Regions from separate parts of the Paenibacillus sp. FSL R7-0340 genome, predicted to be linked through region 1. Evidence: riboswitches for the same ligand, from Rfam matches in the RefSeq annotation. Region 1 holds a riboswitch; the other holds the start of a gene.
What was found. A riboswitch is a leader RNA that binds a small molecule or an ion and turns the genes downstream of it on or off. The one in region 1 is predicted to bind cyclic di-AMP.

Region 1 (4,926 bases):
TCTCCCGCCAGCTTATCTGGAGTGGTTTGCGGTGCATAGCGCTTAAATACGTTACCTTCTCGTGTAATTAAGAATTTAGTGAAATTCCATTTGATCGCTTTAGACCCTAATACCCCCCGGAGCAGTTTGGGTCAGGTAACGAAATAAGGGGTGCGCTTGATCGCCATTGACATCTGTCTTGGCGAACATCGGAAAGGTAACACCATAATTGATCTGGCAAAACTCGGAAATCTCCTCGCTGGAACCTGGCTCTTGTTTGGCAAACTGGTTGCTGGGAAATCCCAAAATTTCGAGCCCCTGTTCATGGTACTGATCATATAGCTCTTGTAGCGCTTTGTATTGGGGGGTTAACCCACATTTGCTGGCAGTGTTCACGATAAGCAGAACGTTCCCTTCATATATGGATAACGGAATTTGTTTCCCTTGCAGGGTGTGCGCATCATATTCATAAACGGTCATAGTATCTCTCCTTATTCAATATTCAGCAATTAAATTGTAAGCAATTAAAAGCAAGGTTGCAAGTCTGGAAAAGCTGTATCAAGCCTTTAGCCGCTGTAAAATCGTATTTTGTTCAAAACAGTAAATCGCACCGCAAATGGAGCGAATTAAGGTGTTTCTTCTTATAAAAGCGGGTTCAATCGGTGTTTAGCTGGTACATATAGCGTATTTTCTTCTCTTTTTACAAAAAAAGGCCAAAAACGCTCTACCCTACGCCAATATTGACATGCTTGTCATTTTCGAAAAGGGATGAAAAACAGAGATTGAAGGAGCTGTGAGAAGCATAGTTGCATTGTAAGCGCTATTATTAATATCCTAGGCTCTAAAGGCCGATTTATAACCCCGCAGTTGAGCTTTACAGTCTTCCATGCGCGGGTGTATGATTCAAGACGTAATTTCAAATTAACTTGAATGAAGCAACAACGAAATGTCTATAGCGCTGAATTTTGCAGTTGCAAAAGCGGGGGAACCAATCGAGATTGTACGGCTTCGGAAGCCGTGTGTCTCATGGGGTGAATTTTCAGGTCAAGTGCCAGAAATAGGGCGACTCTCACGTCCGAATCCGACAGCTAACCTCGTAAGCGTACAGGGAGAGGCAACAAACCGCCGTGTGCAGCCATGGTTTATTTTATCATGGATATGTAAGAAGCCGGAGGAAAGCCTTTTTCCTTCGGCTTCTTTTTGTTGTCTTTTTATACCGGGAGAGGAGCTACTGATGGAAGGTCGGTTAATTATTGTCACTGCACCGAATGAAGCGGGCAGAAGTTTTGTGAAATTGCTTATTTTCAAAAAATTGGCGTTTGCAGTTCTCACGAATAGCGCCCAGGAGGAACGACAGCTCAAAAAAATGGGTGTGGAGCACATTGTCCGCATCAATACCATGCAAGCGGGAAAATGGAATTTTCCAAAAAAAGAAATTGGTAGTGTGTATTTGTTCGAGAACAGCTTGAATCTGACGTGCCGTTTCCTGCAAATATGTCGGCCGCTAACATCGGAATCGATCTATGTTATTACGCACGGCTGTAATCCACAAGGAATTTATCGGGGATTGGGAGCGGATCATGTGATCTACACATTGAACGGAGAGGTGGGTTTTCTGCTGAACGGATAAGCACTTATAACATAGTTGTTTTATGATTTTATGATCAAATAAGAATGGCGATCTGAGGACCGATACGGAGGGTATAAACATGATGGATATATACATGCTGCTCGTCATGGCTGTGAGTTATGGAGTGATACTGCTGTTTGTACGCTGGTGTGATGCGCAGACCTCTAAAGGAGGACGAAGAGGATGATCGTTATACTTGGGCTTACGGCTATTGTGTTTATGTATTTAATCTACGCACTCCTGAACCCTGAAAAGTTCTAGTCAGCTATAGGGGATAGAGCGGGCGGGAACAACAGATCTGAATATTAAGCATCATAGGTAGCGGGTTTTCGCAAACGTGTGCACACAATTGGTGCTCTGGAAGCAGGTCTGTTGTTCCAAACGCAGGAGCATTTTGAAGGAGGAATAAAGGATGGAGCTGCTTCAAATTGGAATTGTGATCGTCATATTGCTGCTCTTGGTAAAGCCAGTGGGCACCTATATGTATCATGTATTCTCGAATGAACCCAATCGGACGGATCGGATTTTTGGCGGAACAGAAAAGCTGATTTATAAGATTGTAGGATTGAAGAAGCTGGAGAGCATGCGTTGGACTACGTATGTTATGAGTTTCATTGCAACGAATGTCGTGCTTGTGGCGATCAGCTACTTGCTGTTGCGTTTACAGGGAATGCTTCCTGGTAATCCGGCTGGAAACAGTAATATGGAAGCATCACTAGCTTTTAATACGGTAATCAGCTTTATGACGAATACGAATCTCCAACATTATAGCGGAGAAAGCGGGCTTACGTATCTGACACAGATGGCGTTCGTCACGATGATGATGTTCACTTCGGCTGCTTCCGGTTTTGCGGTTGCTGCGGCTTTTATGAGAGGATTGACGCGGCGCGGTGAAGGGATGGGCAATTTCTTTCAAGATTTTATTAAAGCCATTATAAGGATTTTCCTGCCGCTGGCCTTTGTGCTTACGCTGGTGCTGGTTGGATTGAAGGTACCACAGACGCTACAGCCTACGGCGGATCTTACGACGCTGAGCGGAACACAGCAGCAGATTTCTATGGGACCCATTGCTTCTCTGGAGTCCATCAAGCATTTGGGGACAAACGGGGGCGGTTATGCGGGAGCTAACTCTGCACATCCTTTTGAAAATCCAAGTCCTTGGACGAACGTGCTGGAAATTTTGGCAATGTGGGTAATGCCAGCTTCGTTGCCGTATACCTTTGGATTGTTTGCCCGTAATCGTAAGCAGGGCTGGATTATTTTTAGCTCCATGATGGTATTGTTTCTTATTTTTCTATCTATTACGTACGTGTCTGAAAAGACAGGTAACCCGTTAATCCAGACACTGGGTGTGGATGCTTCTCAAGGAAGCATGGAAGGGAAAGAGGTTCGTTTCGGCATTGGACAATCGGCTTTATTCACTGCGGTCACAACAGCGGCAACGACAGGTTCGGTCAATAATATGCATGATACACTAACCCCACTGGGTGGCATGGCTGCTTTGGGAGAAATGATGCTAAACGTCATTTTTGGCGGCAAGGGTGTCGGGCTGATGAATATGCTGATGTATGCGATTCTGGGTGTGTTTATATGCGGACTGATGGTCGGGAGAACTCCGGAATTTATGGGAAGGAAAATTGAAGGCAAGGAAATGAAGCTGATCGCGATTGCCATTTTGGTACATCCGTTCCTCATTCTCGCCCCAACTGCGCTTGCGTTTATGAGTCATTGGGGATACGACGCGGTCACTAACCCTGGCTATCACGGGTTGACTCAGGTGCTCTATGAATATGCGTCATCTGCTGCAAATAACGGTTCGGGATTTGAAGGTCTTTCGGATAACAACGTATTCTGGAACATGACAACGGGGCTGGTTATGTTCTTCGGACGATATGTATCTATGATTGCATTGTTGGCTGTGGCGGCTTCATTGAATGCCAAAGCACCGACTCCGGTGACGACGGGGACACTGCGTACGGACAACAAGTTATTTGGAGCCATTCTGATCGGGGTCGTGCTGCTGATTGGTGCGTTGACCTTTTTACCCGTTATCGTATTGGGACCTGTTGCTGAATTTTTGACCATGTGAAGAAGAAAATGAGAATGGATGAACGGGGTGTTTGATCATGAAGGAACAACGCAAACACATGCTGGACAGAAGCATCTTGAAGCATGCGATCAAGGATAGCTTTATAAAATTAAATCCGATGATTATGATGAAGAATCCTGTCATGTTCGTCGTGGAGATCGGTACATTGGTCGTGCTGCTAATGTTACTGCTTCCCGGTTATTTTGGAACTGGCAAGGAAATGGGCTTTAACCTGGCCGTGTTTGTTATTCTGTTGTTTACGTTGCTTTTTGCTAATTTTGCCGAAGCGCTCGCGGAGGGGCGGGGTAAGGCACAAGCTGCCTCTTTAAAAAAATCCAAGCAGGATACGCAAGCTAACAAGCTCATCGGAAATGACATTCAGGTGGTTAGCTCAACCGAATTGCGTAAGGGGGACGTGGTTATTGTCTCCCAGGGCGAAATGATCCCAAGCGATGGTGAGGTCATTGAAGGTCTGGCTTCGGTGGATGAATCTGCAATTACGGGCGAATCGGCTCCGGTCATCAAGGAATCGGGTGGTGATTTTTGCTCGGTAACCGGCGGGACGCGAGTGGTCAGTGACCGGATTAAGGTGCGGATTACGACAGAGCCGGGCGAGACATTTATTGATAAAATGATTTCGCTCGTGGAAGGCGCACAGCGGCAAAAAACGCCGAATGAGATTGCACTGAACACTTTGCTGATTAGCTTAACGATTATTTTTCTAATTGTAGTGGTTACGCTAGCGCCGATTGCCCGTCATTTTAACATTGATTTGCCTGTTCCTGTGCTGATTTCGTTGCTAGTCTGTCTGATTCCAACCACGATTGGAGGACTGCTGTCAGCCATCGGGATTGCCGGTATGGACCGGGTCACCCAGTTTAACGTGCTGGCCATGTCAGGCAAGGCGGTAGAAGCTTCTGGGGATATCAACACGATGATTTTGGATAAAACAGGTACAATCACCTTCGGGAACCGAATGGCGAGTGAATTCGTGCCTGTAGAGGGCGTGGAGAAGGCAAAGTTAGTGAAGTGGGCAGCGATTAGCTCTATGAAGGATGAGACGCCAGAGGGTCGCTCGGTTCTCGAGTTGATGCGCAAACAGGAGCATACGCTGGATGCATCCTTGGCAGCAGGTGGAACCTTTATCGAATTCAAGGCGGAGACCCGGATGAGTGGTCTGGATCTGGCCGATGGACGAAAGGTACGCAAAGGCGCGGTGGATTCTGTT
Region 2 (4,926 bases), 4.7 Mb from region 1:
GAGTAACACGGATGATCAATATCGGATTTAATCGTGAGACCATTCCATCCACTATGAAATTGGCCGAGACGTATGATTTTATTTATGCGGCAGTTGGATGGCATCCGCAGGATGCTATTACAATGCAGGAGGGCGATCTAGAATGGATTGCATCGTTATGCAGTCATAAAAAGGTTGTAGCCATCGGAGAGATCGGTCTGGATTATTATTGGGATACATCACCGAAGGATGTGCAGCATCGGGTGTTTCGAAATCAAATTGGTCTGGCTCGTGAGCTCAAAATGCCCATTGTTATCCATAACCGGGATGCACATGAAGATATTGTTAAGATTTTGCGCGAGGAAAAAGCGAGTGAGATTGGCGGAGTCATGCACTCCTTTTCGGGTAGCTGGGAAACTGCCAAAATGGTGCTGGATATGGGATTTCACCTTTCCTTCGGTGGTCCAATAACGTTCAAAAATGCCAAGCAGCCAAAAGAGGTGCTCGCACAGGTGCCGCTGGACCGTCTGCTCATTGAAACTGATGCTCCCTATCTGACGCCTCATCCGTTTCGTGGGAAGCGAAATGAGTCTGCACATGTGAGACTGGTAGCAGAGGCTGCAGCCCAAATCAAAGGGATTACAGTGGAGGAATTAGTGTCAATAACGACCCAAAATGCCCTGGAACGATTTGACATTCAATGAAAAAGTGAAGAAATCGATCAAAATAAAGAGATAGACGAAGCTAATCATGAATTTGTTGCAGGAAACTCGAGAATATTACAATATTTTAACCGAATATTTTAAAAAATGTACTTGAAACCTGCTTTACAACATGCATAGAAACAGGATATCATCTTTTCAGTGAATTGTTGTTTGAATGTAAACATCAACAAGTCATTTCATGAACCAGTCTCGCTGAGTCCCTTTTACAGGGAACGGGGGAACCGATATGGCTTACAGTACGTCCGGCATATGTGCAAGAAGGGAACGTCTCTTCCGCCAGCCGGCTCGACCGAAATTCTTTCCCCGGATGGGATTGAATAGGTGGAGGAGCCGTATTTCGATTTCTTTCTGGGTCTTCGGGGTGAATGTGAAGGCGACCGCCATGAGCGGTTGACCCAAGCTAGGGCGACTCTCTACGTCCGAACCCGACAGCTAACCCCGTAAGCGTAACAAGAGAGAAGCCATCTCGTGCATGAGTTTTCCCGCATATTCACACATGCCGGAAGCCACGAAAGAGCTCTCTAGTCTCTTTCTCTGGCTTTTTTTGTTGTGAATAAAAGAAAATCTGTCATCATACTGTGGTTAAACAGGGGAGGACAGCATGCCGCGAAGACGGGTACATGGTGCAGGACAGTCGCAGTTTGGGCTTGTCTTGTAGAAAATCTGTTATAGTCACGTCAAATCTCAACTATGTCTTACTCCAGACGGCGGGCTATGTAAGGAGGACGGAGGAAATGGGCATTTTCCAAAAAAAGGATACCCATGAGTCACGCTCATCCAGCATGTCTTACGTATTGCGTTGGAAGCAAGAGAATGTGCGCCAGGCTGCTTTGGTTGCTATTTTTCTAATCGCGCTAACGATTATGATTTCAATTCTGATGTACACGCAATCTAAAAAACAAGTCTTTTTTGTCATCGATGGCAAGGCGTCTGCGGTAGAAACCCGGGAATCCAAGCTTCAAGATTTGCTGAGCGAGCATTCCATTTCACTTCAGCCGCATGATACAGTTTCCATGCCGCTAAATGGAGCAATACAGGATGGCGATCGCGTAGTCATTAAACGTGCCAATCAAGTCAAAGTATCTTCAGGCAATGAGACGAAAAAGCTGTACACAACAGAAAATACAGTAGAAGGTGCCATTCGTACCTCGGGCTATAAATTATCATCAACGGATAAAGTTTATCCTGCGTTGGATGCCTCTGTTTCGTCTAACATGGACATAAAAATCGTCCGTGTGAAGAAACAGCAGGTCGAACAGAAAAAACAGGTGCCTTATCAGGTCATCAAAACGGCCGATCCGAGTCTTTATAAAGGCGATAATCGGGTCATTCAAAGCGGCAAATCGGGTGTGGTCGTCCAGCACGTTCAAAAGGTATATCATGATGGAAAGTTGGTATCCAAACAGCTGGTTAACAAGGAAGTTGCACAGAACCGTGTGGATAAAGTCATTGCAGTAGGAACGAAGAAAAAACCGGTCGTTCTGGCTGCTTCCGTCGGTCCCAATGATGCCGTTAAGGCAACAACGGTTAGTTCGGGCAGTGCTGTCCGTAAAGCAGGCGTCAATTTTAAATATAGCAAAGTTTTACAAAATGTCTCCATGACGGCGTATTCCTCACAGGAGCCAGGTATCGGTACACGTACTGCATCCGGCGCACGTGTCACGGAAGGACGCACCATCGCGGTCGATCCGAGTGTAATTCCAATCGGCTGGTGGGTGTATATCGAAGGGGTGGGCTTCCGCCGTGCGGAGGATACCGGTGGCGCGATTAAAGGCCACAAAATCGATGTGTATTATGAGAGTTTGAGCCGAGCCAACCAATTTGGTCGTAAGCACGGTAAAACCGTTTATGTTATCGGACCGGTAAAGCCTGAAATCAACTAAAACAGGTTGTGTATGTTGAGGGCAATGCGATAGTATTAACAACATAGTTATGCCATGCTAAGAAGAGGATATCCTCTTCTTATTTTGTTTTCAAAAGCAGGGAAAGATAAATATAGCTTGCTGTGTAGCAGTGGAGGGAAACGCAAATGATCAAGGAAGTGATCGTGGTAGAGGGCCGGGATGATACGGTGGCCATTCGCCGCGCTGTTGAAGCGGATACGATAGAAACTGGCGGCTCAGCCATTAATAAAATGACGCTGCGTAAAATTGCATTGGCGCAGGAGCGGCGGGGGGTCATCATTTTAACCGATCCCGATCATGCAGGGGAGCGCATCCGTAAGATTATCGCTTCCAAGGTACCCGGCTGCAAGCAGGCCTTTATACCCGAGGCAGAAGCGACGCGTAAAGGAGATATTGGCGTGGAGAATGCCTCACCAGAAGCGATCAGACACGCTCTTGCACGGGTCCATACGACAGTGGAAGGCGCCGACCCGCTGATTGAGTGGGCGGACCTGATTGATGCTGGACTCATCACCCACCCCAATGCTGCTGCACGCCGTATGGCCTTAGGGAATGTGCTGGGTATTGGTTATTGTAACGGAAAGCAGCTACATAAACGGCTCTCTGTATTTCAGATCAGCCGCGAGGAATTTGCCGGGGCGCTGGCACAAATTGAAAGTGAAGGATTGTGATATCCGTATGACAGGGATTCAAGATATAGCAACACCGCGGCGTACGAAGGACATTATTCAACGGCACGGTTTTTCGTTCAAAAAGAGTTTGGGACAAAATTTCCTGATTGATCAGAATATTCTCAATAAGATTGTAAATGCTGCCGGATTGGATGAGACGAAGGGCGCACTTGAGATCGGTCCTGGGATTGGTGCTTTGACCGAGAAGCTGGCCCAATCGGCCAAGGCAGTTACCGCTGTCGAGATTGACCAGCGGCTACTGCCAATTCTCGAAGAAGTGTTGGCCCCTTACGAGCATGTGAAGGTACGTCATGGAGATGTGTTGAAGCTGGATTTGCGCGAGGTGTTCGCAACCGATTTTGCAGACGTGAGCAAAGTAAGTGTCGTGGCTAATCTGCCGTACTACGTTACTACACCGATTCTGATGAGGCTGCTGGAGGACAAGCTCCCTTTGGAGAATATCGTCGTTATGATCCAAAAAGAAGTGGCTGAGCGTATGGCTGCGTCTCCTGGAACGAAGGATTACGGCAGCCTGAGCATTGCGGTGCAATATTACAGCGAACCTGAATTAGTCTGTATTGTGCCGAATACAGTATTTATTCCCCAGCCGAATGTGGAGTCTGCAGTCATCCGGTTGCGTGTACGGGAAGCCCCTCCAGTGGAAGTGGTGGATGAGAAGCATTTTTTTGAAGTGGTTCATGCTGCTTTTGCCCAGCGTCGTAAAACCATTTCCAATAACTTAAAAAGCCGTTTCTTCACCAAAGAGAACAGGGACACGCTGGAGCCGTTGTTGCAACAAGCTGGTATTGAACCCTCCCGTCGAGGAGAAACGCTAAGTATTGAGGAATTTGCGCGTCTCAGCGCTGTGCTGTTGGAGGCAGGTATATCCTAAGCTGGAACCAAACTGTGCATTCACCCATACGATATAGGAGGGGTGATACAGTGTGATGAGTTTAGGAGACTTGGTCGTTCGGAAATCGTACGGCGGAGATGTCACGTTTCGTGTTGAGGACATCCAGCGGGATAAAGCGATCATTAAGGGAATAGAATTTCGGCTGCTGGCCGATTCCCCAGTGAACGATCTGGTCAGAGTGCCTGCAGACCAGATTAGCGGTAAGACTCAGCAGGCCCATATTAAGGCTGGTGAGTCTCTTAATCTGTTGCAACGGGCACGCCAGCAGCAAGCTGCTCGTAGTCAGGCAGCTCTGGTTGGGGACTGGAGTGATCCGGTCGAGTCAACGTATTTTGAAATGCCGGGAAAGGTTCTTCATCTGGATGGAGATCCCGGCTATTTGAAAAAATGTCTCAGTTTATATGAACAGCTCCGTGTTCCTGCAGAGGGACATCACGTTCACGAATCGGCAATGGCGGACACGTTGTACCGACTGCTTCCCCGTATCCGTCCGGATATCGTGGTCATTACCGGACATGACGGTGTGCTGAAGCAGCCACAGCCTTATGATTTGTACAGCTTGAAAAGTTATAAAAATTCGCAAAATTTTGTGGCGGCGATTCAGGTAGCAAGACAATATGAACGTCATCTGGATTCGCTGACGATTGTAGCGGGGGCGTGCCAGTCCCATTTTGAAGCGTTGCTACGTGCGGGAGCGAACTTTGCCAGCTCACCAGGGCGTATCCTGATTCACG

Region 2: another riboswitch for cyclic di-AMP. It lies ahead of MKX59_RS00295 (3D domain-containing protein); the one in region 1 lies ahead of MKX59_RS21190 (hypothetical protein).

The regions. Positions count from the first base shown of each region.
Region 1 covers NZ_JBBOBY010000001.1:4,738,391-4,743,316, reverse strand. The annotation lists partial or broken gene MKX59_RS21195 (glutathione peroxidase) at 1-459, opposite strand, end outside; cyclic di-AMP (ydaO/yuaA leader) riboswitch at 926-1,098, shown strand; gene MKX59_RS21190 (hypothetical protein) at 1,214-1,609, shown strand; gene MKX59_RS27630 (potassium-transporting ATPase subunit F) at 1,793-1,870, shown strand; gene kdpA (potassium-transporting ATPase subunit KdpA) at 2,022-3,698, shown strand; gene kdpB (potassium-transporting ATPase subunit KdpB) at 3,736-4,926, shown strand, end outside.
Region 2 covers NZ_JBBOBY010000001.1:79,423-84,348, reverse strand. The annotation lists gene MKX59_RS00300 (TatD family hydrolase) at 1-683, shown strand, start outside; cyclic di-AMP (ydaO/yuaA leader) riboswitch at 885-1,167, shown strand; gene MKX59_RS00295 (3D domain-containing protein) at 1,439-2,587, shown strand; gene rnmV (ribonuclease M5) at 2,734-3,279, shown strand; gene rsmA (16S rRNA (adenine(1518)-N(6)/adenine(1519)-N(6))-dimethyltransferase RsmA) at 3,287-4,171, shown strand; gene yabG (sporulation peptidase YabG) at 4,227-4,926, shown strand, end outside.